One region of the Lysinibacillus sp. NPDC096418 genome, then DNA from elsewhere that is predicted to be linked to it. Evidence: predicted binding sites of a transcription regulator. Region 1 holds the regulator's gene; the other holds the start of a gene.
What was found. Region 1 encodes CtsR, which represses protease genes until heat stress. Its sites were predicted from a motif close to ATGGTCAATAAAGGTCAAACA; they were not measured.

Region 1 (11,112 bases):
GCTTGACGTTCTTGAATATAGTCCTTATTAATTTGACTTTCAAAAATATCACTTAGATGTTTATGTAAAGTAATTTTTAAACGATCGATTTGTGATGTTCTATGAATAATATCTAGTAGGCCTGGGCTTAGACTTATAGCGCTATAAAACTGATTAACCATTTCTGGAATTAAATCTTTTGCCAAAGGCTGAAGTTGTTTAATGATTGCTAAGTCTTCTGTCGTTAAATTTAACAATTGTAATTGCATTTGTAATTTAGGATAACTTGAAACATCTAATTGCACTTTATGTTTGTATGACTCGGGTGTTAATGTAATTGAGAAATTACTATTGTTCTGCTTTGTAAACCAACCCATTCTGTTTGCTCCATTCTGTTTGAATCTGAGTAAGTGTATATAGATTTAATAGTTTATATTGCAATTTTTGAATCTGTCGAAATATCTGTCATTTAATCTATTCTACTATCTTTTGAATTGTTTTTGGTTAATAATTTAACAAATTCCTATATTTTTATAGAGAGATAAAACTATTTTCATAAACAAACGATTGTATATTTTGGGTGTTATAATAAATAATAGAATTCAGTATAACCTGTTAAAGTGTTAAGAGAGGAGATGTCCTATGGAAAAGAAGCGCTTTAAATTTGTGATTCCTGTCATGGTGATCGTCGCTGTTTCAGCTATGTTTATGATAGATAAATATTATGCCGAAGTGCCAAGCTTAGATCGAATATTAATTACAATTGGGGCAACGTTACTATCAGGTGTGTTGGCATACTTTTTATTTCCACAACAAGGTGAAAATAAAGTGGACGACCATTGGCCCCGTTAAAATGTGAAAAAGCAGTCACAAAAATGTGGCTGCTTTTAATTATGGTTTAAACAATTTGAACCAGCCCTTGTATTTAAAGAACGAAAGCATGAATACACCTATAAGAATCATAACGCCTAATACGATAAAGTAGCTGTATTTGCCATGCAATTCGGGCATATTATCAAAGTTCATACCGTAGACACCTGCGATAAATGTCAGGGGTATGAAAATTGTCGAGACAATCGTTAAAGTCATCATAATGCCGTTCATACGGCTAGAACTCATTGCCATATAACTATCACGCATGTCGGCCGTAAGTTCGCGGTTTGATTCGACCATTTCTGTCAGCTTCACTAAATGATCGTGAATATCTCCAAAGTACGCACGTTCAGGTTTTTTTAGTGAAAAGCGATAAGAGCTGAGTACGCGATACAACAAATCTCGCATCGGTAAGATTGTGCGCCTTAAATGTAATAGATCACTGCGGAAATCGAATACATCCTGCATTGCGTTGACACTACTTTGATACGTCAGTGCATCCTCGAGTACATTCAAATGATCTTCAATTTTATAGACGAGCGGGAAGTAGCTGTCGACAATTTTATCGATAATTTGATACGTGAGGTAAACGGTACCTCGTTCCCAATACTTCGGTTGACTTTCTAAAAACTTTTGTACCTTTTTTATTTCAGAAGCTTCGTTTTTATGGAATGTCACAATAAATTTATCAGATACGAAAATATTTACTTCTTCAGCTTCGAGCGTATCTTCATTTAATTTATGGATGACAAAGAAATAGTAATCATCATAAAAATCTAGCTTCGGTCGTTGTAGGCGCATTAAACAGTCCTCAATAGCCAGTGGGTGAAAGTGGAAAAATGTATCGAGTAATAATTCCTCCTCAACTGTGGGATAATTAAAATCAACCCAGTACCATTCAAATTGATGATCTTTAATATTTTCAAGGGAGAATCCTTTTACGAGTTGCTGGTTTTTCGTGATGCCTATCGTATGTAACATTCAGCTCACCTCAATTTTGTTTATGGCAAATCCAACCTCCGAATAATGTTGTTGCAAAAAATCTTGATGGACTCGTAAATCCTGCTTCCTTTAGCAAAGTTAGAATATCCTCTTCACGCATAAAGGAAAGCGCACGAATGGACTGTTCCATGTCGCTTACTTGTGCTGAAGTTAGTTTTGTATGTTGTAGCCAATAAGCTCGCCATAAATCAAATTGTAGTTCTGTTTCAGCAGAACCTAGCTGTCCGTATTTAGATACGAGTACAAAAGGTGCGCCTGGGTTTAAATTTTGAGCAATCGTTTTTAATGTGGCAAGCTTTTCGTCATAGGTTTCGATAAAGTGAAGGACGAGTATACAGCTCGCAGCATCAAATTGAGTGACCGGTAACTCTGTTTCAAGCAAAGTTCCGTGTAGTAACGTAATGTTGTTTGGTAAAGGTTTTAAACGTTCCATTGCAAAGTGTAGCATTGCTTCAGCTGGGTCTATCCCAACAAAAGACCAAAGTGGTTTTTGTTCGGCTAGTAGTGAAATTTCATTACCACTGCCTGCACCCACTACTATAAATTTTGCTTCATCGGGAAGGGCTGATTGGAAAAAAGTTTGTGTTAAGCGCAGCATTGCATCATAACTTGGTAAGGTACGACGAATCCCTTTTTCGTATTCTGTCGCTAGTTCAGTGTTGAATTTCATCATCTATCACAAGCCTTTCCATAATTTTTTTGATAAAAACCGGATAAATTCGAAACTTTTTTGAGTATAGTACCGTAAACATTAGTATAAATAAAAACAATTTATAAAAAGGGACGGTTGATTTAATTGGAAACAAAATGGTCTAAAGTTATCATACATGCTAGTGCATTTTTTGCACCATTTCTAATACCTATTTTATTTTTTATTATTAGTCATGATGAAGAAGTAAAAAGTTTTTCTGTGCAAGCCTTGTTATTCCAAATCGTAATGTGGGTATTAATTGCGATTGCAGGAATTTTAAGCTTCATTTTAATTGGTTTACCATTCTTACTGATTTTCGGGCTTATGACTTTTATCGTACCAATCATCGGAATTGTGAAGGCCTTATCTGACGAACCATGGCGTTATCCAATTGTTGGTCGATGGGTATAATATGTATAGGCGCAAGTATATGCTAAGAGCATATACTTGCGTTTTTTTTATTGTTAAAGAGGGTAAAGTAAGTAAATAAGCTTTTCAACATTTCTATATGCGTATCAATTGCATTTATTTTCTAGCGTTTTGTATAATATAGTCAAAGATAGTCAAAGTCAATGACGTGAACGAGGTGGATTCTTAAAATGCGTAATATCTCAGACATCATAGAAGGTTATTTAAAACAAGTACTCGAATTAGGCGGAGAAGGGCATATTGAAATAAAGCGCAGTGAAATAGCTGAAAAGTTCCAATGTGTGCCTTCACAAATAAACTATGTTATTAATACACGATTTACAGCCGAGCGTGGTTATTTAGTGGAAAGTAAGCGTGGCGGTGGAGGATACATTCGAATTTTACGTGTCCGTGCAAACTCACAAATTGATTTGATTGATGAAGTGCTATATCAAATTGAAGGCGGTACATCGCAAACGAAGGCTGAAGATTTAGTTTATCGCTTAATTGACGAGCAGGTAATTTCAAAGCGAGAGGCGAAATTAATATTAGCGGCGGTAGATCGTTCGACGTTGGACTTACAATTACCGTTAAGAGATATCATACGTGCAAAAATTATGCGTGCGATGTTGACGACGATTAAATACGAGAAGCAAAAGTAAAGAGGTGATGGAGATGATTTGCGAACATTGCAAGCAGCGAAATGCTACTGTAACCGTAACACAAGTTCAGAATGGTCAAAAAGTTGAGCATCATTATTGTGACGTCTGCGCATCGCAATTTCATCCATTTCATGCAGAGTTTAAGCAAGAACCAGTATCGATTCAGCAATTATTATCCAATTGGTTCGGCTCTCCGACATGGCAGCAAAAAGTAGACGAAAAGCAGCAAACACAACCTCAGATACAGACATGTTCACAATGTGGATTTACGTATAAACAATTTTTAAAAGAAGGAAAATTTGGATGTTCTAATTGTTACGATACGTTTGAAGAGCATTTACCAAAGCTTTTTAATCGTATTCAAGCAGGGGCACAGCATATTGGCAAAATGCCAGGATCAAGAAGTAATATTTTTGTCTTAAAAAAACAAATTGAAGATATTCGTAAACGTATGAAAGTAGCCGTTGATGAAGAACAATTTGAAGAAGCGGCAAAACTTCGTGATGAAGCAAGGGAAATTGAAAAACAGCTACAACTTGAAGGGGGTGATGTGTCGTGACAATCGAACGCTTTTTAGAGCGTGCAACACCTGATTGGATGCATGTAGAAGATAGCTATTCAGATATTGTCATTAGTACTAGAATTCGTCTAGCACGCAATTTAGATGGTTATCGTTTTCCTCTAGCATTTTCAGAAGACGAAGCGTTACAAGTCGAGCAAGCTGTGACACATGCCATTCAAGATAGTACAAAGTTGGAGGAAATCTTCTCTTATTTTTCCATCAAGGATTTATCGCATTTACAACGCCAAATACTTGTGGAGAAACATTTGATAAGTCCACAGTTAGCAAGTAAAGAAGTAGTAGGATCAGTTTTATTATCGTCAGATGAATCAATAAGCATAATGGTGAACGAAGAGGATCATTTACGCATTCAATGTATGACGGCAAGCTTTCAATTGCAAAAGGCATATGAGCAGGCAAATAAAGTGGATAGAGCTTTAGAAGTTGCTTTGCCATATGCTTTCCGAAATGATTTTGGATATTTAACAAGCTGTCCTACAAATATAGGAACGGGGCTGCGGGCGTCTGTGATGATGCATCTCCCAGCTCTAACGCTAACAGGTCAAATGAATCAAATCATAAATGCGATGACGCGATTAGGAATGACGGTTAGAGGAATTTATGGTGAAGGTAGCGAAAACTTAGGGAATGTTTACCAAGTGTCAAATCAGATTACACTAGGGAAAACAGAGGATGACATATTAGCTGATATTCAAAGTGTCGCTGAAAAAATTATTCAAAAAGAACGACAAGCGAGAAGCAAGCTAATGGATAAGGCAGGGCTTGCATTAGAGGATCGTATTTATCGTGCCTTAGGGACTTTAACAAATGCACGGATATTGACGAGTGAAGAAGCTGCCACATGCTTATCTAATGTTCGATTAGGCATTGATCTGCAATTAATAAACCATGTAACAGCGGCTACAATGAATGAATGTATTGTTAGTATGCAACCAGGTTTTTTACAACATTATGCAGGTGAAACATTGCAACCTACCGAGCGTGATCGAGTGCGAGCGAAGATGCTCCGCGAGACATTATCAGAAGAAAAATTGAGTAAGTCTATGATAAGGGGAAAGGGAGAGGATTCATATGATGTTTAATCGGTTTACACAACGTGCACAAAAGGTATTACAACTTGCGCAAGAAGAAGCTATTCGTTGGAAACACGAATCAATTGGAACTGAGCATATTTTATTAGGGCTTATTCGTGAAGGTGGCGGTATTGCAGCGAAAGCTTTAGAAGCTATCGACATTAGCCCACAAATGATTGAAGCAGGTATTGAAGAATTAGTAGGTAAAGGTAAAGAGGATGTTGGTCCGATTGTTCATTATACACCACGAGCAAAAAAAGTAATTGAGCTATCAGTAGATGAGTCACGTAAACTAGGTCATTCATATATTGGTACAGAACATTTATTATTAGCGTTAATTCGCGAGGGTGAGGGCATCGCAGCACGTGTATTAAATAATGCAGGTGTAGGACTAAATAAAGCGCGTCAACAAGTATTATTACTACTAGGTAATAACGATAGTTCACAAAGTGGGCAACAGGCTACTCAAGCTGCCAATACACCGACACTGGATAGTCTAGCACGTGATTTAACGCAAATTGCACGCGAAGGTACTCTAGATCCAGTTATTGGACGTAGCAAGGAAATTACACGTGTTATCGAAGTGCTATCACGTCGTACAAAAAATAACCCTGTATTAATTGGTGAACCTGGTGTAGGTAAAACAGCTATCGCTGAAGGTTTAGCGCAACAAATCATCAACAACGAAGTGCCAGAAATCCTACGTGATAAACGAGTGATGACCCTGGATATGGGGACGGTTGTTGCTGGTACGAAATATCGTGGTGAGTTTGAGGACCGTCTGAAAAAAGTAATGGACGAAATTCGTCAAGCTGGAAACGTTATTTTATTCATCGATGAGCTGCATACATTAATTGGTGCAGGTGGTGCAGAAGGTGCGATTGACGCTTCAAATATTTTAAAACCGTCTTTAGCACGTGGTGAACTGCAATGTATCGGTGCAACTACATTGGATGAATATCGAAAATACATCGAAAAAGATGCGGCTTTAGAGCGCCGTTTCCAACCAATCCAAGTCGATGAACCGACTGTTGAAGAAGCTATTCAAATCATTCATGGTTTACGTGATCGCTATGAAGCACATCACCGTGTGAAAATTACAGATGAAGCTATCGAAGCAGCTGCGAAAATGGGAGATCGTTATATTTCAGACCGCTTCTTGCCGGATAAAGCAATCGATTTAATCGACGAAGCAGGTTCAAAAGTACGCTTACGTTCATTTGCTACACCACCAAACTTAAAAGCACTTGAAGATAAACTAGAGAATATTCGCTCTGAGAAAAATGCATCTGTTTCAAGTCAGGAATTTGAAAAAGCTGCTTCTCTTAGAGATACAGAACAAAAGTTAAAAGATGAAATTGAAGCAACGCGCAAAATGTGGAAAGAAGAACAAGGTAAAGCTGAATCTAAAGTGACAGTTGATGATGTCGCAGCGGTAGTGTCGATGTGGACTGGAATTCCAGTATCGAAAATTGCACACGAAGAATCAGCAAAGTTATTACAACTTGAAGAAGAATTACACAAACGTGTCGTAGGTCAAGATGAAGCGGTAGTTGCAATTTCTCGTGCAATTCGTCGTGCAAGAGCGGGCTTAAAAGATCCAAAACGTCCAATCGGTTCATTCATATTCTTAGGTCCTACTGGTGTTGGTAAAACTGAACTTGCTCGTGCATTAGCGGAGGTTATGTTCGGAGACGAGGATGCGATGATTCGCGTCGATATGTCTGAATACATGGAAAAGCATTCGACTTCACGTTTAGTCGGTTCACCTCCTGGTTATGTAGGATTTGATGATGGTGGTCAACTAACAGAGAAAGTTCGACGTAAGCCATATTCAGTTGTATTACTTGATGAAATTGAAAAGGCCCACCCAGATGTTTTCAATATCTTGCTACAAGTACTTGAAGATGGTCGATTAACAGACTCTAAAGGTCGTGTAGTAGATTTCCGCAATACGGTTGTTATTATGACTTCAAACGTTGGTGCGGATGCATTGAAATACCAAAAAAACCTGGGCTTCAATATTGGTGGCGTAGATTCTAAGCATAAAGATATGAAGGGTACAATGCTTGAGGAATTGAAAAAAGCATTCCGCCCAGAATTCTTAAACCGTATCGATGAAATGATTGTATTCCATTCGTTAGAAAAGGGTCACTTAAAGGAAATCGTTGCAATGATGGCGAGTGCTTTAACAAAACGTCTAAAAGAACAAGACATTTCTTTAGAATTGACAGATGCTGCGCTTGAGAAAATCGCAGATGAAGGCTATGATCCGCAATACGGTGCACGCCCAATCCGTCGCGCATTACAAAAACAAGTAGAAGACCGTCTATCGGAAGAACTGCTTAAAGGTAATGTTGAGAAGGGGAACAATGTTGTCATTGATTTTATAAATGATGAATTTGTTGTGAATAAAAAAGAGCAAGTAACGCTTTCAAAATAATTAAAAAAGACAGCTTGGCCTTTGAGCCTCGCTGTCTTTTTTAATGTGGAACAGTATCAACTTGCCATACAGTTGAATCGGGATATTGCGTCATTAAAAAACGTTTTTCAACTGTTCCTGGTATTTTGTAAACAATATAAGCCTCTGTAAGAGAAACGTATTCAACTGTTCGAAATGCGGCGAAACTGAAAAATAAGTACCATTTCTCATGTTGCAATAATTGTTTCCGAACGTCCTCTGAGGATAGGCGTGTTACGATAGACGTATGCTCTTTTAATAGAGAAAAAAGATAATAGTCAAAATAAGCTTCTGGACCATAATTGGTATTTGCCGTTACCTGTAAGAGATCACCCATCTCTGTGATAAGTGAGGGTGTCGAATAAAGTGAATGATTGCTGTCACTTGGAATTGTACCGACTACTTTACCAAAAATGAAACGTGGATCTGCAATGTATGCGATTTGTGGTGTATTTGGTGTCGGGAAGCGATTAATCATGAAGTATTGATAATTCTTTAATAGTTGTTTTGAAACATTACGTAAAATATTCCCTTGCTCGTTATAGGTTGTCAGTAAATCGGAATGCCAAAGTTCGCCGTTAATAAAAATTTGGTTGTCTGTAATTTCAACAGTATCTCCAGGTAATCCTACTAAAGTGTAGTAAGTGTTGTTAACTTGTTGTACGTTTTCACCAATGATACGAACAATAGAACCCTTTGTGTAAAAAGCATCTAGATTATCAAGGTCTGGCATTCGTTCAATTACGGATTGATGAGTGCTGTGCTTATTTGGAAGAGTGAATGTATCTGCTTCTACGTATTGCAGTGATGTTAGGTGTGTTAGTTCTGGTAGTTCAGCAAGAACATTTGTATCAATGTTTGAAAGCTGATAGTTTTTATAAATTGTAGAGATATCCATATTATTAACAACAGATGAGGTTAAGGGCTCCGCTACATTAGTTGTACTTGGTTGTTGTTTTTCACCAGATGTGAAAAGCAATAGAGCACAAACGGCTATACTAGCTACGCTAATAATTGGCATATGCCATCCTTTTTTTGTTTTTTTATTAGTAGTAAGCTTATTATGTACTTTCACTTTTACTCGGTTTTCGTACTCTGTTGTGTCGTTCATCATGGCATCTAACTTATCTTTTAGATGATTCATTCGTAGGTACCTCCTAAATCAGATTCTTCCATAAATTGTTTAAGGTGATGTTTTGCACGGCGGAGTCTTGTTTTGACCGTGTTTTCATTTAATTTTAAGAACGAGGCAATCTCGTTAATGGATTGTTCGTCGTAATAGAAAAGTATTAAGGGCTCGCGGTATTTAATGGGTAGTTTAAAAATGGCCTTGTGTAAGGAAAGGTGCTCTTCTTGTTGTTGTAAGGTAGTATCTATTCCTTTGATGCTTGAGAATAGATTACTAACCAGTATGTTTCTTTTATGTTGCCAAGAACGTAAGTAATCTTTAGATTTATTGGCGGTCATAACAGTTAAATATGTTTTTAGTGATGCACGTCCTTCAAACTGTCGTGCTTGCAGAAAGTGTTTGATGAAAACTTCTTGGACGATATCTTCAGCTGTATCCCAATTCTTCACGTATAAATAAGCAATGCGAAGTAGGTGTTTGCTATGCTCGTCCATTATTTTGTCGAAGTCATGCAAGTCAGATTCAATCCTTTCCTTCTCTAATAGTTGATGAAATTGTACTGTATAGACGGAAAAATTGTTAAATAGTTTCAAAATTATTCTAGAATTTTTCAATGGATTAAATGCGATTGCTTTAGAGGAAATAAGTAGGTGGATTTTTATTTTTCATGTACAATAATAAGAACAGATATTCGAGGAGACGAACATATGGCGAAGAAAAAAACGAAGTTTGTATGCTCAGGCTGTGGCTATGAGTCAGCTAAATGGATGGGAAGATGTCCAGGCTGTGGTGAGTGGAACAAGATGGTGGAAGAAGTAGAGATGGTAGCGAAAGGACCACGTGGGGCATTCCAGCATTCAGCAACTGTTACACAAAAAGCATTGCCAATTATGCAAATAGAAGCGGCAGAGGAACCACGAGTTGCAACAGAGATGGGCGAATTGAACCGCGTGTTAGGTGGGGGTATTGTGCCGGGCTCTCTTGTGTTAATCGGTGGAGATCCAGGTATCGGGAAATCGACTTTGTTATTACAAGTATCAGCGCTGCTTTCAAATAAAGGACATCGTGTGTTATATATTTCTGGGGAAGAATCAATCCGTCAAACGAAGCTACGTGCTGAACGTTTAGGAGTAATGTCGCAAGAACTTTATATTTATTCAGAAACGAATTTAGAGTTTTTAAATCAAACAATCGAGGATGTAAAACCAAAGTTTGTTATTGTGGACTCCATTCAAACTGTTTTCCATCCGGAGGTGACAAGTGCGCCGGGCAGTGTATCACAAGTGCGCGAATGTACAGCAGAACTTATGCGTATTGCTAAAACAAAAGGGATTGCAATTTTCTTAGTTGGTCACGTGACGAAGGAAGGACAAATTGCTGGCCCGCGAATTTTAGAACATATGGTAGATACAGTTTTATATTTTGAAGGAGAACGCCATCATAATCATCGTATTTTACGTAGTCAGAAAAACCGTTTTGGCTCGACAAATGAAATTGCAATTTTTGAGATGCTACAAGGTGGTCTGAAGGAAGTATTAAATCCATCTGAGCTATTTTTACAGGAGCGTTCACAAGGAGCGGCAGGCTCAACAATTGTCGCATCGATGGAGGGGACACGACCGATTCTAGTAGAAATTCAATCCCTAGTTACGCCGACTAGCTTTAATTATCCAAAGCGAATGGCGACGGGGGTAGATCAAAACCGTGTGCAATTGCTAATGGCTGTGTTAGAAAAAAGGATGGGTCTCATGTTACAAGCACAAGATGCGTATATTAAAGTAGCGGGTGGTGTAAAACTAGACGAGCCAGCAATCGATCTTGCGGTATTAACGAGCATTGTCTCGAGTTTCAAAGATCAGGCAGTACGTGCTACGGACTGTTTTGTAGGGGAAGTAGGGTTAACAGGAGAAGTGCGTAGGGTTTCACGCATTGAACAGCGAGTGATTGAAGCGGCAAAGCTAGGGTTTAAGCGTGTATTTATTCCGTCTTCTAACATTGGCGGCTGGGATTTCCCACAAGGTATTGAGGTTGTTGGTGTCGAGACAATTAAAGATGCGTTAAATATGAGTTTTCGCGATTAATAAAAAGAGGTGTCGCCGTAATGGCAACACCTCTTTTGCATCACTTATGAACGGCTTGTGTAGAATGCCCTTTTTGTATACTTTCTTTTGTAATTAAGCCAAATGGTTTGCCGAGTGGCAGGAATTCAAAGCCGAAGTGTTTATTTAATACATTTGCTCCTGCACCGTAA
Region 2 (11,112 bases), on a different contig from region 1:
TCTGGTTTAAAATGTTGTCGTAATGCTGCCATCACAAGATTTTCTACTACATCATCATCTTTTTTCGCTTCCATCAAATAACTAGAGCCAATATTAGACGTTAAAATGACGACTGTATTCGTGAAATTCACCATTCTCCCTTGGCTATCTGTAATTCTTCCATCATCTAAAATTTGCAGTAAAATATTCGCTACATCAGGATGTGCTTTTTCGATTTCATCGAGTAACACCACAGAATAAGGGTTACGACGAACAGTTTCTGTTAATTGGCCACCTTCTTCATAGCCAACATACCCTGGAGGCGCACCGACCAATCTAGAAACACTATGTTTTTCCATATACTCACTCATATCAATACGGATAAAGTGATCTTCCGAATCAAAGAGTTGTGCTGCAAGTGCTTTTGCCAGCTCTGTCTTACCGACACCCGTTGGACCTAAGAATAAGAAGCTACCAATTGGACGATGTGGGTCTTTAATACCTGCACGAGCACGCCATACCGCTTCTGTTACCAATTGAACGGCATTATCTTGCCCAACTACTCGCTCATGTAATGTTTCTTTTAAACGTAATAATTTTTCACGTTCACCTTCCACTAATTTTGTTACCGGAATACCTGTCCAACGGGAAACTATAGATGCTATTTCATCAGCTGTTACTTCTTCACGTAAAATACGAGTATCTGTACCGTTTTCTAAATGCTGTTCCATATCTTGTAGTTCTTTTTCAAGTGTTGGAATTTTCCCATGACGTAATTCAGCAGCTTTGTTTAAATCATATTTACTTTCTGCTTCATCTAGGTCACGACGATATTTATCAAGCGTTTCCCGTTTTTTCTGGATACCATGAAGTGCTTCTTTTTCAGCTTCCCATTGTTTACGCATTCCCTCTGAAGATTCCTTCAACTTTGTAAGTTCTTCTCGAAGCTGTTCTAAACGTTTTTTACTTGCATCATCTTTTTCTTTGCGGAGTGCTTGCTCTTCGATTTCTAATTGCATAATTCGGCGTGTCACCGCATCCAGTTCTTGAGGCATTGAGTCGATTTCTGTACGAATCATTGCACATGCTTCATCAATTAAATCAATTGCTTTGTCTGGTAAAAAACGCTCTGTAATATATCGATTTGAAAGTTCTGCAGCTGCCACAATAGCACGGTCATGAATACGTACAGCATGATGTAGTTCAAAACGCTCTTTTAAACCACGTAAAATCGACACTGTATCTTCAATAGATGGTTCACGTACTAAAACTTGTTGGAAACGACGTTCTAATGCAGGGTCTTTTTCAATATACATACGATATTCATCTAATGTTGTTGCTCCAATACAATGCAGTTCACCACGGGCAAGCATTGGTTTTAACATATTGCCAGCATCCATCGCGCCATCTGTTTTACCTGCACCTACAATTGTATGAATCTCATCAATGAATAAAATAATGCGCCCTTCCGCTTCCTTCACTTCTTTAAGAACACCTTTTAATCGTTCTTCGAATTGACCACGATAGCTTGCACCAGCAATTAATGCACTCATATCTAGTTCATACAAAATGCTATCTTTTAATCCTTCTGGCACATCACCTTTGACAATACGTTGTGCTAAACCTTCTACAATTGCAGTTTTACCAACGCCAGGTTCTCCGATTAAAACTGGATTGTTTTTAGTTTTACGCGTCAAAATTCGAATAACATTTCGAATTTCTTCATCACGACCAATAACAGGATCCATTTTCCCATTTTTGACTTCTTCTATTAAATTACGACCAAATTGCTCTAATGGTTTTTTATCATCAGTTTGTTGAAATTGCATTGTCAACATCTCCTTTTTAAATGTTTGACCTTTTTTGACTAACTTTATTTTACATCAAACGACAAGGTCATGCAAAAAATAAGCTCTAAAAAAACAACACTTATAATTGGAAGATTATGTTATAATGATGTTATATTTCGCTGTTTTAATATATGGAAAAGATTAATCAGCATCCTTTTGTAATATAATCGCAACTTATAAAAAGAAAGAGATGTGATTGTTATATGATCATAATAGATAACATGCAAGACAATATTCATGCACTTTTTAAAAATCATGGGATTTTTATAAAGGTGGATAAGGATAGTAAAATTTTTTTAGAAGGTGAACGTGCAGAAGCACTTTTTTATATTGAGTCTGGTGCTATCCAAATTAGCCAAGAAACTGAAAGTGGTAAAGAATTAACGATGCGTATATGTGGACCTAATAGCATTGTTGGTGAAGGTACACTGTTTTGTCAGCTTACCTATAATTCCATGACCGCGAAAGTATTAGAGCCTTCCACCTTATATGTGCTTAGTCAAAAATCGATGGAGCATTTATTGACGGAGCAACCGTTGATGATGGTGGAATATTTAAAATGGCTTCAAATTGAAAATTATAAGCATCAAAGTCGATTACGGGATTTAATACTGAATGGAAAAAAAGGTGCTCTATTTTCAACACTAATTCGCCTTACCAACACTTATGGAAAACCCTTAGATGACGGTGCGATCGTTATTAATTTTCCATTAACAAATTTAGAAATAGCTAATCTCTGCGGAACTAGTCGAGAAATGATAAATCGTATGTTGAATGATTTAAAAAAGCATCATATCTTAACATTTGATAAAGGGTACATTACTATCCATAATTTAAAATTTTTAAAAGATGAAATTGCCTGCGAAAATTGCCCTTTGCAAATTTGCCGAATAGATTAATCCGCTACAAAAAGTGTTTATTATTTAGTCAACCTTTTCTGGTTAGTAGAATTAGATAAAATACTTTCAATGAGCACAAATAATTACTAATATTTCCACACTGCTAACTAAAGCTTATAGCGTTGACGTGAGACTCCAGCAGAAACATTATTTGCGACGAAAGCATGAGTGAGACGTAGCGGCAGGAGCACGCACGAGACGTAATTCACAACAAACCACGCGTAGCGAGATTTCCTACGGAAAGCTCTTACGCTTCAATAAAATGGGAATAATTTCTTTTGAAATTTATTCATTGTTAGTAAAATAGATTAATCACCACATCTGATGTGCTATACGAAAAACCCTGTCTGCAAATTACTGCAAACAGGGTTACTTTATGTTTATAAAAATTTTATTTCGCTTTAACTATTAACGTACACCTAAAGCAATTTTTGCGTAGCGTGACATTTTGTCTTTTGTCCATGGTGGGTTCCACACGATGTTGACGTTTGTACTCTTCACCTCTGGCAATTCACTAAGCGCTGTATTAACTTGATCTACGATAACTGGTCCCATTGGACAACCCATAGATGTTAACGTCATATTAACAGTCGCTACACCCTCGTCATCTAATTCTACATCATATACTAAACCTAAGTTGACAATGTCAATGCCTAGCTCAGGGTCAATTACATTTTCTAAAGCACCTAACATACTATCTTTCATATCTTGATCCATTTTATTTCTCCTTTCTACACAATAATTCGCCTTGGCGCATTTGTGTCTAAAAAACACCTATGACACTCGCCGGAGCTTTAATTATATTCACCGGATGTTTGAACATCCGGTGAATATAATTTAAACTCATCATAGCAGATGATACTTATTATGCCAAATGCTGTGCAAGCCAATCAGTTGCTGCTAGCAAGCCATCCCGTGTAATAGCATGCCCCGCTTGATTGTCTACCAAAAAATTTAATTTTTCTGGGTTTCCATCATAATATGCACGTAATTTTAAATAGAATGTATAAGTATCTTTAAATGGCACCGTTGAATCTTTTTTTCCGTGCCAGAAAAACACTGGACGTCCTGCGAATTTCTCAGGCGTTAAAGTTACATCATAGCTTGCCAACAATTCATTGCTTTTAGCAATTTCCGCTTCCGACATTGGCCAGCTAAGTCCATTTGTAGCCAATTGCTCTAATTGATGTTTTCCTAACTCTACAAAACCAGGCGCACCCATGCAAATAGCTGCCGTAGTGATCCATTCGTAACGCTTTAAGCAACCTGATGTCGTAATAGCTCCCATTGAAGAACCTGCAACACCAATTTTATTACTTTCTAATAAACGATTAACCTTTAAATAATTAAATAATTGTTCTACTTCATGAATAGAATTTAAAACAATCTCCCAAAATCGCAGATTCATCTGCATTTCAGTTAAGCCTTCACTTCGATCCCCGTGTAATTTTGCATCTGGTAATAGGACACGTACCCCTTTGTTTACCAACTGATAAGCATAATGTAGATTATGTTCTTTCGCACTCATAAAACCATGTAGGAAGATTACTACTGGTGTTTGTTCATTCATTTCGTTCGTATGTATGTGTAATAAAGGAATACCTTCCCACGTCTCATTTGTTACAATCATTTTTTTCACTCCCAACTTTGCTTACACTATTATGTTAGCAAACTTTTTTCTACGTGACAAAGTTTTGACGAATCGGGGGACTAAAGGATACTATTCATACATAGAAGAAAGGGGCAACAAGATTATGAAACCACATTTAATTGTCTTGGATTTAGATGGTACGTTACTAACGGACCAACAACAAATTTCAGCAAAAACAAAACGTGCATTATTACAGGCAAAAGCCCAAGGACATCAAGTAATGATTGCTACAGGGCGTCCGTATCGTGCAAGTGACATTTACTATCACGAACTCGGCCTGACAACACCCATTGTGAATTTTAACGGAGCATACATTCATCATCCAAAAAATAAAGCATGGCAAACCATGCATACACCGATTGATTTGAACGTTGTGCATAACGTCGTTGAATCTGTGAATGCCTATGAATATGAAAATATTATTGCAGAGGTGAAAGATGATATTTATATCCACACAGAAGATGATCGAATATTAAATATTTTCAATATGGGGAATCCAAAAATTACGTTGGGCGACTTAGCTATGAATCTACAAGTGAATCCAACAAGTCTACTAATTCAAGCCAATGAAGAAAACTCGATGATTATTCGCGACCATTTACAAGATGTACATGCTGAGGTAATCGAGCACCGCCGTTGGGGAGCACCATTGCATATTATTGAAATTGTACGCCGTGGCTTAAATAAAGCTGTTGGTATCTCTCATGTTGCAAAAGATTTAGGGATACCACGTGAGCGTATTATTGCCTTTGGTGATGAAGACAATGATCTTGAAATGATAGACTATGCCGGTATCGGCGTTGCCATGGGTAATGGTATATCATCATTAAAAAACATTGCCAATGAGATTACAGCGACAAATAATGAGGACGGTATTGCTAAAATACTCATTGATCGCTTGAAATTAACATAAGTAATACTAAGGACAATTGACATTCCTTTGTAGCTTCGTTTAAATTCTGAAATAGAAGCATTATATGTAGGAGGATGATTATATGAAAATTTTCACTGATAGTGGATGCGATTTACCTAAAGCTTACTATGAAGATCACGATGTAGTGTTATTACCATTACGTGTTCAGTTAAACGGTAACGAATATGATGATGTCATCTCAATTGACTCAAAAGAAATTTATGATGCCATTCGAAAAGGTGCGCATCCCAAAACATCTCAAGTGTCACCAGAAATTTTTCTATCCCATTTCGAACGATTAGCTAAAAACGGTGAAGAAGGTATATATATTGCCTTTTCATCAGAACTTTCCGGTACATATGGTACTGCAGTAATGATTCGCAACCAAGTACTAGAACAATATCCATCACTCAAACTAGCGATCATTGATTCAAAATGCGCCTCACTAGGGCATGGCTTACTCATTGAAGAAGCTGTTCAACTACGCGATGCCGGTTGTTCTGTTGATGAAATTGAGGAAAAAATCAAAGTTCTTGCACCACAAATCGAACATTTATTTACTGTAGAAGACCTAGACTACCTAGCAAAAGGCGGACGCGTATCCAAAGCTAGCGCATTTTTAGGTGGTTTATTAAGCATTAAACCTATTTTAAATGTTGAAGATGGAAAGCTTGTGCCCATCGAAAAAATACGTAGCCGTAAAAAAGCAATTGCACGTATGCTTGACTTAATGGAAAAACGTGGAGGGGATTTTTCTAATAAAATTGTTGGTATTAGTCATAGTGATGATCCTATCTTCGCCAACGAAGTAAAGGTATCGATACAAGAAAAATTTGCACCAAAAGCAATCCAAACAACTATGATCGGAGCTGTAATCGGCTCACATGTCGGTCCTGGTACGATCGCCATATTCTTCACAAACAAAGATTATCAGTCATAAAAAAAGCCCTTAAGTTTACGAATATGTAGGGGCTGTCACATAGAAAGGAGATGGCTCAAAAAACATTTGAACCATCTCCTTTTTTATAGATTATTGTGCTGTATCTTGCTCTTGTCGACGCTTCTTCCCACGTTTTATAATAACAATTACAAAGCCGATAAATAATACATAAACTAAGCCAAGTGCCACCATATACGGAATATTTAAGCCTTCATCATCTTTTACTTGATAAATTTCAACCATTTCACGGTCTAATATAATCGGATAGACATCCTTTTCATTCAAGCGGACCTTTTCTTCATTTAAAATACCGTTCAACGCTTTTTTGTCACCTAGTTGTTCAGGTGTTAAATCGACGCGCTTTGTTTTACTTGTATTATTCACCATGATGACCCATTTCTCTTCATCTGATGTACGAGTAAATACAAGTAAGCCGTTGTCATTCGTAATCAATTCAAACTCACCATTACGAAGCGTTGCTGATTTATTACGTAGCGTTTGCAAGTTTTCAATATAGTCGATTAACTCTTCATCGATTTTAAAATTATAAAATTGATGCGTATCAGGAGCTTTGTCACCATTCATCGCAATTTCTGTTCCGTACTGCACAACGGGTACCCCTGGTAACATAAATAATGTACCCATTGCCATTTTTAAGCGCGTTGGTGGAAACATATTTTCATTTGCAGAGTCAAACGTAAAACGATGTGTGCTAAGCGTATCTACCATAATTTGCATTGGTTTTTCACCTGAAAATGGTTCCATTAACTTTGCTGAATCCATATCAACATTTTTGAAAATATTGCGGTAAATATCAGCTGTTTCTTGTGAGAAAGTTGCATCAAAATTTGCATCACTTTCTTCATTAGAAATCACATACAATGATTCTTTTGTATCTTTAAGCGCTTCAATCATCGTATTCACAAATTCAGTATTAGCCCCATCTAAGTTTGTTAAACGAACGCCACCAATATCATATGTAGTTACAAAATCACTTGCAGCCTCAATAAGTGCAGCTTGTACTTCTTCGTTTGCTAAGTCCCACTGAACTTGTCCATCATTACTAGAAGTAATCCAACTTTGCTTTGCAGGATCCTTTGCCCACTCATGATTTGGACTCACATTGCTTAATGGGAAATCAATCATAATAGACATTTTTTTTGCTCGATACGCTTCAACAACACTTTGAAATTCTTCAGCTGTCCCAAAATGCTCTTCTAGCGCTGTATAGCTTGTTGGCATCGAGCCATCGTATTTATCCGTATCAAAAATAGTACCAATAGAAATGATGCTAAAGCCCATATCTCCGATGAAAGTTATTTTATCTTGTAATCCTCTAAAGTCGCCCCCGGCAAATTTCGCAGGATCTTTCGTATTTGTATCATAATCATTTTCACCCGCACCATTAAAGAAACGGTCAACGAGTAAATCATAGATGCTTTCCTCAGCAATCGTTCTTTTCTGTACTTCATCTGCTTGTGCTAAAGGCGTAGCCCCAAATAATGAAGTAGCGATTAATAACGATGCTGCTGTTCCACTTATCCACTTCTTAAACTTCAATTATATTCCCTCTCTTTCAAACCAATCCATCGTCATTTTACCAAATAAAACATAGAAACCGCTATCTTTTCGAAACATTTTCCTGAAATGTAAAAACAATTGCGACAAAAAGGTGTCATTCTACTTTCATGGACAATTATGGGCAAATAAAAAGTCGTGAAGCAAATACTTCACGACCTTTACGATCAATTACGCTAAAAAATTCCAATTCAATGGTAGTTTGAATCCTAGGAACATTGTGATGAATAAGAACACCGCAAATAATGCCCAGAACATACCCGTTGGTTTGTTTTTCTTTTGACGAACTAATACCATTTCCATCATACCGATTACTAAAATACCACCGATAAATTTAAAGCCATAAAGCATACCTTCACCCAAGCCCATTGTCTCGATGAATAGTGCTCCACCAGTAATGATGATTAGAATGTAAAATAGACGCAATGCCATATGTAAACCTTTTGATTGCTTGCCACTAAGTGCTGCGATTAAAAAGAGTACGATACCGACTACCCATGTCGTAATGTGTGGATGCACTGAACTTGTTAAAAAATCCATTTATTTCTCACCTCATAATTTTTCTATCAAACTATATCCTACCATGACGTGGAAATGGTTTCAAATATTTCAGATTTTCATTCGAAGTGGTTGACTAATGTGCCAATACCTTGAATAGAAACCTTTACAGTATCACCAGACTTCAAGAATTGTGGAGGCGTCATACCTTTACCAACACCCGCTGGCGTCCCTGTTAAAATAACATCCCCTGGCTCTAATGTGACATGTTTTGATAGAGTTGATACTAGTTCTTCTACCGTAAACATCATATCTTTTGTTGTACCGTTTTGACGTACTTCATCATTTACTTTTGTCACAACTGTTAAATCTTGTGGATTTGGAATTTCATCTTTTGTAACAAGATAAGGACCAAGTGGACAAGTACCATCAAGACTTTTTCCTAAGAAAAATTGTTTATGCTTATCTTGCAGATCACGTGCAGTAATATCGTTACCAATTGTATAACCAAATACATAATCAAATGCCAAGTTTTTAGGAATATTTTTTCCGCGCTTGCCAATCACGACAGCAAGTTCCCCTTCATAATCCATCTTAGAAGAAAGATCTGCATGAATAGATAATGTTTGACCATCTGCAGCAATAGCAGTTGGTGATTTTGTAAATACCATTAAATCTGTTGGTGCTGCTTGTGCGCCCATTTCTTTTGCATGCTCATCATAGTTTTTACCAATACACAGTATGTTTTTTGGTGTGCGTGGGATTGGAGATAACCACTCGATTACTGTAAATTCACGCTTGAAGCTTTCTGCACGATCTGATTTCTCTGCTGCTTCTACTAATTTACGAATCTGTTCAACAAAATCGAAGCCTAATGCAATACCATCTACAATCGAATTTGAAAAAGAAGGGAGAACTTGAAGTTCATTTTGAATAGCCAGTACATCCCATACTGCTTCTTCTTTTTTTACTTTTGGTCCAAAACTTACATGTCCACCTAATTTAAATGATAAAATTTTCATGATTTAAGACTCCTTCTTTTTTCTACATGATACAACAATACTCAACAAATTGCCTTACTTTTCCGACAACATTTTTTTATACGTAAATTTACGCCAAATCATCTCTAAAGGTCCTTGCTTAAATTTCGACAACCAAATTTCAGCGATGACTATTTGTGCAACAATAATACCTACTGCAATCAACACGCCTGTTTCGACACTTACCTTACCATACCAACCTAAACCGAATTGATAAAATAAACATGTTCCGATAATGGATTGCATAATGTACATCGTCATCGACATACGGCCCATTTTGGCAATCGGACTTAACAACTTTAAAATAACTGGCACTAAACAAAGTAATACAATGAGACCGACATATCCTACCGATAAAATTGGCCCACCAATATAGACTTTTATAAAATCGAGCAAATATGTTCTAGTTTGTAAAATAGGCAAACTTTTCACAAATATACCTACACCTAGTCCTAGTACTGCTAGCGCAACCCAAAGCCACTTTAATTCTTTGGCTCGTTCTATCAACTTCCACTTCGACGCAGCTGCTCCCACTAACATGTAGGGTAATATCGTAAATAGTGCAACAACCCACATACCTACACTAGCCTGTAAGGACAAATCATCAAGCCTCTGCATAAAAGCGTCGACCCAATTACCAGAACCATATGCAGTAATAGCTTTTTCTACTGCCGTAATATCTAAATATGAATCTAAAGCTTCACCACTAATACTAATGAGTGCTGCAGCAAGTAGCATAAACAGCTGGAAAATACCATTAATAACAATTCCAATTAGCAGTAGCCAAATCGGTTTTAAGCGTAGAAGTAGCAATAAAAATACGCCACAAAACGCATATGTCATTAGAATATCGCCCCACCAAATTAGCACGGCATGTACTAGACCAAAGACAAACAATACACCTAATCGGCGAAATCCAGTTCCGTAAAATTTCATTTCACGACTTTGTGCCTTTTGCCACTGCATCGCTAAACCATAGCCAAATAACATGGCAAATAGCGGATAAAAACTACTTTGTACATAAATGTCTAAGTTTTGTTGCCATACGATATCTGACGGTGTTGTAAACCATGTCGCCAAATCGATGTAAGGCATCGGCAAATAAAATGCATACATATTAACTAGTAAAATACCGAACAAACTAAAGCCTCGTAAAATATCTAATGTTGCAATACGTTCTTGCAACATCGTAGGTTTTAAATCCACAAAATATCCTCCTCTTGCAAATACTCCCCTATATCAGCGGTGTTAATTAACCAATTTATCTCAATACTATTAAAGTGGTAGGTTGATTTCCGCTACGGGATGCTCGCTTTCCGCGGGCAAGCACCGAGCCGCTTCCTTCGCTACGCTCCGTGCAGGGTCTCGGTAAGCTTGTATACCCCGCAGGAGTCGAGCACCCTCCGCTACAATCAACTAAAATTAAGGTAACATACTTTAGCATTGAAAATAACCAATACATTGGCAAATAACCACATAATATTCTCCTAATCAACACGCCTGCACTATATATTACACCCTCTTGGAAAAACAGCCCATATCTTTTACAAAATGGAGCGTTTTTCTTACTCAAAGGTTGCTTTACTCCGCGTGAAGTTCTTTTCCAATATCGAATAAATACAGTACTTTTTTACTTACATGAATATGCAATATTGATTCAATCGCTTCACTGTAAACACGCAACTGGACAGCATAGCGCCCTAGTAATTCCTTTGATAATGCAGGTTCTTCTGCGAAATGGGCTTGAATACGGTCTGTTTTATA

Region 2: ACIQZG_RS04915 (ATP-dependent Clp protease ATP-binding subunit) is a predicted target of CtsR. The motif match lies at 1,830-1,850, and genes of this name have one in related genera.

Annotation. Positions count from the first base shown of each region.
Region 1 is NZ_JBIWEY010000026.1:53,831-64,942, reverse strand. It holds gene ACIQZG_RS17420 (protoglobin domain-containing protein) at 1-356, opposite strand, end outside; gene ACIQZG_RS17415 (hypothetical protein) at 622-831, shown strand; gene corA (magnesium/cobalt transporter CorA) at 871-1,833, opposite strand; gene ACIQZG_RS17405 (class I SAM-dependent methyltransferase) at 1,844-2,524, opposite strand; gene ACIQZG_RS17400 (magnetosome magnetite crystal formation protein family) at 2,651-2,956, shown strand; gene ACIQZG_RS17395 (CtsR family transcriptional regulator) at 3,145-3,615, shown strand; gene ACIQZG_RS17390 (UvrB/UvrC motif-containing protein) at 3,629-4,174, shown strand; gene mcsB (protein-arginine kinase McsB) at 4,171-5,280, shown strand; gene ACIQZG_RS17380 (ATP-dependent Clp protease ATP-binding subunit) at 5,270-7,714, shown strand; gene ACIQZG_RS17375 (S26 family signal peptidase) at 7,755-8,876, opposite strand; gene ACIQZG_RS17370 (sigma-70 family RNA polymerase sigma factor) at 8,873-9,454, opposite strand; gene radA (DNA repair protein RadA) at 9,569-10,942, shown strand; gene ACIQZG_RS17360 (acetate uptake transporter) at 10,983-11,112, opposite strand, start outside.
Region 2 is NZ_JBIWEY010000003.1:120,654-131,765, reverse strand. It holds gene ACIQZG_RS04915 (ATP-dependent Clp protease ATP-binding subunit) at 1-1,808, opposite strand, end outside; gene ACIQZG_RS04910 (Crp/Fnr family transcriptional regulator) at 2,051-2,728, shown strand; gene ACIQZG_RS04905 (metal-sulfur cluster assembly factor) at 3,137-3,445, opposite strand; gene ACIQZG_RS04900 (prolyl oligopeptidase family serine peptidase) at 3,594-4,358, opposite strand; gene ACIQZG_RS04895 (Cof-type HAD-IIB family hydrolase) at 4,483-5,292, shown strand; gene ACIQZG_RS04890 (DegV family protein) at 5,375-6,232, shown strand; gene ACIQZG_RS04885 (alpha-amylase family glycosyl hydrolase) at 6,323-7,792, opposite strand; gene ACIQZG_RS04880 (YisL family protein) at 7,982-8,350, opposite strand; gene ACIQZG_RS04875 (fumarylacetoacetate hydrolase family protein) at 8,428-9,330, opposite strand; gene ACIQZG_RS04870 (DUF418 domain-containing protein) at 9,385-10,554, opposite strand; gene addA (helicase-exonuclease AddAB subunit AddA) at 10,930-11,112, opposite strand, start outside.